Regions from separate parts of the Paenibacillus sp. 1-8 genome, predicted to be linked through region 1. Evidence: riboswitches for the same ligand, from Rfam matches in the RefSeq annotation. Region 1 holds a riboswitch; the other holds the start of a gene.

What was found. Region 1 has a riboswitch for S-adenosylmethionine ahead of AC0WRU_RS19980 (methionine ABC transporter ATP-binding protein). Riboswitches for the same ligand answer to the same signal wherever they lie in the genome.
Region 2: it holds a riboswitch for S-adenosylmethionine, as region 1 does, so the genes downstream of both, metA (homoserine O-acetyltransferase MetA) here and AC0WRU_RS19980 (methionine ABC transporter ATP-binding protein) in region 1, are expected to answer to the same signal.

Annotation. Positions count from the first base shown of each region.
Region 1 is NZ_CM149995.1:4,339,452-4,341,916, reverse strand. It holds gene AC0WRU_RS19985 (Cthe_2314 family HEPN domain-containing protein) at 1-510, shown strand, start outside; SAM riboswitch class I at 641-780, shown strand; gene AC0WRU_RS19980 (methionine ABC transporter ATP-binding protein) at 918-1,940, shown strand; gene AC0WRU_RS19975 (methionine ABC transporter permease) at 1,937-2,465, shown strand, end outside.
Region 2 is NZ_CM149995.1:1,598,302-1,600,766, reverse strand. It holds gene metA (homoserine O-acetyltransferase MetA) at 1-888, opposite strand, end outside; SAM riboswitch class I at 1,009-1,134, opposite strand; gene corA (magnesium/cobalt transporter CorA) at 1,682-2,465, shown strand, end outside.

The DNA of each region.
Region 1 (2,465 bases):
TTTTTCCGAACGAAAGTCAAAGCCGGATATGCCGAGGATATGAGCGTGGATGAGAAATCGGATTACGCGCTGTACGTCTTCTTTTATAAAGACGGGTTTGTGCGGGTATTTTCCATTCTGGATAAGCTTGGGAACTGGCTCAACGATCTGTATGATCTGAAAACGGGTCAGTACAAGGCACATTATTCGTATTTTACAGTGCTGCGGCAATTGAGATATTTGAAAATGCATCCTGAAATGACGGACAGCTTAAATGATATCAAGGACTCATATACCGATGCTATTAACCGACTGCGCAAGCGGCGTAATACGGAGATACACTATATGAATACGGAAATGCAGGATGATCTCTGGCAGCGACATCGTGCTTTGTACGGCAAGATACAACTGGAGGATCTGGATCATCACCTGGAGGATTTGAAGCAAGGTCTGGAGACGGTAAACCGTTCCCTGGCGACTGCCTTTCATTATACGGCAAAACAGTGGGAGAATCGGGAAGCTCATCCATAATTATGTCAGAAAATATCCTTTGACAAAGCTATGTAAACTATCTATACTGAAATCTAGTTTCAGAAAATGCTTGAATTATGATTTTATATATCAAATTTAACGGACAGCTAAAGCTGGAGTTTAACATATTTTCTTATCCAGAGAGGTGGAGGGACTGGCCCGATGAAGCCCGGCAACCCGTTCTTTTCCGGTGTGAAACACCGGAAGGGAACATTATGGTGCTAATTCCTACAAAACCGCTAGACTTATAACGGTTTTGACAGATAAGAAAAGGTTCGCATGGTGGGGCCCTTTTCATTTCTGTGAAAGGGGCTCTTTTTGTATAATTTTAGAGTAGGAATTTTATAAATCCTGAGAGATGAACGTCGCTTAAAAGGGTAAGGAAGAATGAAGGGGGTCGCAGCACGTTGATAGAGCTTAAGCAATTAACCAAGCATTATGGCAAAGGAAGCCGACGCGTTAGTGCGCTGTCCGGTTTGAATCTTTCCATAGAGCGTGGTCAAATATTTGGAGTCATCGGTCATTCCGGAGCGGGGAAAAGTACGCTGATCCGCTGTATTAATTTATTGGAACGTCCGACCTCGGGCGAGGTATGGGTAGATGGCGTGAATCTCGCCACGGTAAGCCAATCCCAGTTACAGAAACAGCGTCGTAAAATCGGAATGATCTTTCAGCATTTTAATTTGTTATCCTCGGCGACGGTATATGACAATATTGCCTTTCCGTTGCGCTTGGTAAATACACCGAAGGAGAAGTTGGACCAGAAGGTTCGTGAATTGCTGGAACTGGTCGGTCTGGAAGAACACAGCGCTAAATATCCGTCACAGCTCTCGGGTGGACAGAAGCAGCGGGTAGGTATTGCACGAGCGCTTGCCAGTGATCCTCATGTACTGCTGTGCGACGAGGCGACTTCGGCGCTTGATCCGCAGACGACAGGGTCCATCCTGAAATTGCTGTTAGACATTAACCAGCGCTTTAATTTGACCATCGTGCTGATTACGCATGAAATGCATGTCATTCAAAGCATCTGTGATCGTGTCGGCGTCATTCATCAGGGCGACATCGTGGAGCAAGGTCCGGTGGCAGAAGTATTCCTGAAGCCGCAGCATCAGGTGACCAAGGACTTTATCCAGCGGGAGTCTGAGCATCCCGAGGAGCTACAAGCAGCGATTGCGGCAGCAGGAGGCGGCGAATCGGCGCATGTTGTACGGATTTCATTTTTGGGCAGCAAGACATACGATGCGATTCTGTCGCGAACGGCTCGTAGTACCGGCGTTGATTTTGCGATCTTGCAGGGAACCATCTCCACAATTAAAAACGTACCGTATGGACAGCTTATCGTCCGTTTTGAAGGAAATCAGGAGGATATTGAGCATACGCTTCGCGAAGTGTCCAGTCAGGGACTTGATGTGGAGGTGATCGGACAATGAGTGAACTTGACTTTTCACAAGTGAGTTGGGAAGAATTAGGTAACTCTACATTAGAGACACTTCAGATGCTCGGTGCATCTGCGTTGTTCACCCTTATTATTGGTCTGCCTCTCGGGATTTTATTATTTCTGGCAAGCCGTTCTTCATGGAGTCTGATGAAGGTGATATACGTTGTACTTTCCTTTATCGTAAACATTTTGCGTTCCGTACCGTTTATTATTTTGATTGTTGCACTGATTCCTTTTACACGGTCGCTGGTGGGGACTTCCACGGGGGTGCTGGGTACGATTCCGCCGCTGGTCATTGGTGCTGCGCCATTCTTCGCCCGTCTGGTGGAGACGTCATTGCGCGAAGTGGACAAGGGTGTCATCGAGGCTGCACAAGCCATGGGCGCCTCTACAGGGCAGATTATCCGTCGGGTGCTGTTGCGTGAGGCACTGCCGGGTCTGCTCGCCGCATTAACGATTACCGTCGTTACGCTCGTATCCTATACAGCGATGTCCGGTATGATCGGGGGCGGTGGTC
Region 2 (2,465 bases), 2.7 Mb from region 1:
TTCTTGGTATACATAATAGTTGAGCCAATTTGAAAATAATAAATTGGCATGCGCACGCCAGGTTGAGGGCGGTGTACGCTCAGGGTCATTGTTGGGAAAATAATTCTTCGGTACTTCAATATCCATCCCTTTGGCGACGTCACGATCATATTCCCATTTCAGAGAAAGTGGATCGTATTCGGAATGCCCTGTCACAAAGATTTGTTTGCCATCACGTGTAGCTACCAGATACACTCCGGCTTCCTCAGATTCGGATAAAAGCTCCAGTTCGGCAATATGCTCAATATCTTCGCGCCGAACCTCTGTATGCCGGGAATGAGGTGCATAAAACAATTCATCAAAACCGCGTAGCAACTTCACTTTAGGTTTATTAACGCTATGTGGAAAAACGCCAAAGCATTTGTAATCAAGTCTGTATTTGGGAACGCCGAAATGATGAAACAGACCCGCCTGTGAGGCCCAACAGATATGCATGGTCGAAGTTACATTCGTTTTCGTCCATTCAAAAATTTGCCGGATTTCCTCCCAGTAGTTCACATCTTCAAACTCAAGCTGTTCAACGGGTGCTCCCGTAATCACCATGCCGTCAAAGCGGCTGTTTCTGATCTCGTCAAACGTTTTATAAAACATGTTCAAATATTCCTGCGATGTATTTTTAGATACATGCGACTTCATGTGTACCAGCGTAACGTCCACTTGAAGCGGGGTATTGCCGACCAGACGCAACAGTTGAGTTTCCGTCGTTTCTTTGGTAGGCATCAAATTCAAAATGGCGATGCGCAACGGACGAATATCCTGATGATAGGCCAGGCTCTCATCCATTACGAAAATATTTTCGCCCTCCAGCACTTCCTTAGCAGGTAGTGTATCCGGAATTTTAATCGGCATGTAAACTCACTCCTTGTTCGGTGAAGTTTTTGCGAAAATCGTCATGTTGAGATGCCGGGCATATAATAAAAAGACCTTCCTCGGTTACGAGAAAGGTCATATTTGTATCCATATGCGCCTCTCTCATCTGTCAGGGCATCGCTCTTTGTAAAAAGCACGCGTCCTGCAAGAATTAGCACCGTGCGATTAAAATCGCCGGTTGCCGGGTATCATCGGGCTAGTCCCTCCACCTGCTCTTGATAAGATTTCGCTATATTCATTTTGGGTTCATAAATTGTTCTTGTTGTTCACTTTAATGCATCAGCTGTGCTTCGTCAAGATAGGACTTGTAATTTTGTGCCCTGCATTCACACTTCGTCTTATATTTCCATATGTTAAATCATACATTACCCTATCGCCGAAGCTCTTGTCACTACTGTTGATTTAGCCCATGATTTTGCGCTTGAAAGGCTGTAGGCCGAGCGTTATACTATACAAGTGCTATAGGCCGAAAATATAAAGCAGTCGTGCAGATTTAGAGTGCTTTCTGCGGTACTGTGGCAACCTAAAAAAGAACATTTGTGAGGTGAATCCGGAATGGAAGGCGACCCGAGTCCGAATAGGCGGCGATCCCTGAACAACAGCATAGGAATGACTTCAGCTTGCCGAAAGACGGGACGCCAGGCTCTGCATACTCCAAAAGCCTCTGGCTTTTGATGGGGATGCCGCTTACCCGATCCGGCTAACTGAGTCCATTCCTTATGCTTGAGGTACACGTATTTTCCGTTTCGACGGAGCATAAGGAGTGACATATATGAAAATCCGTTTGGTAAACAACGGGGTTTTTACCCCTGTCGAAGAAATTGAAATGGCGCTTACTCCGCCAGCAGAAGGCTTTTATTGGATTGATGCCGATGTGGATGATCTTGCAGTGCTCCAGCCTTTATTCTCCATGCATGATCTCGCAGTAGAGGACTGTTTGAGTGAAGAAGAGCAGCGCCCGAAGATTGAAATTTACGAAAGCCATTATTTTATCGTTGTAAACAGCATTCGTTTTGATGATGAAGAAATATTTTTACGTGCTTTGAACATTTTTCTCGGCCGCCATTTCATCATTACGGTGACCAAGCAGAAAATCAATGAGCTACGCACCCTCAAGCCTATGTTGTGGGAGCAGGAGGTCAGCCAGCCTGACCGTTTTATGTATCTGTTGGTCGACTTGATCGTTGACAACTATTTTCTGGTTGGTGACCGGATTGAGGTTCGCATTGAGAAGCTGGAAGAAGACATTCTGATGCATACAAAAAAATCGCATTTGAATGAAATTATCGGCTTACGCAGTGAGATTCTGTGGCTGAAAAAAGTGCTTGGTCCACAAAAAGAAGTCATCAATACGTTGAACAAACGGGATTTACGGCTGATCGACGATCAATTGCAAAAATATTTTAGCGACATTTATGAAAATGCCGTGAAAATTTCGGAGACTTTCGAAACTTACCGCGATCTAATGGGTAACCTTCGAGAAGCTTATCAATCCAGTATCGCTAACCGTGCGAATGAAATCATGCGCGTGTTTACAGCGATTACAACCGTGTTTA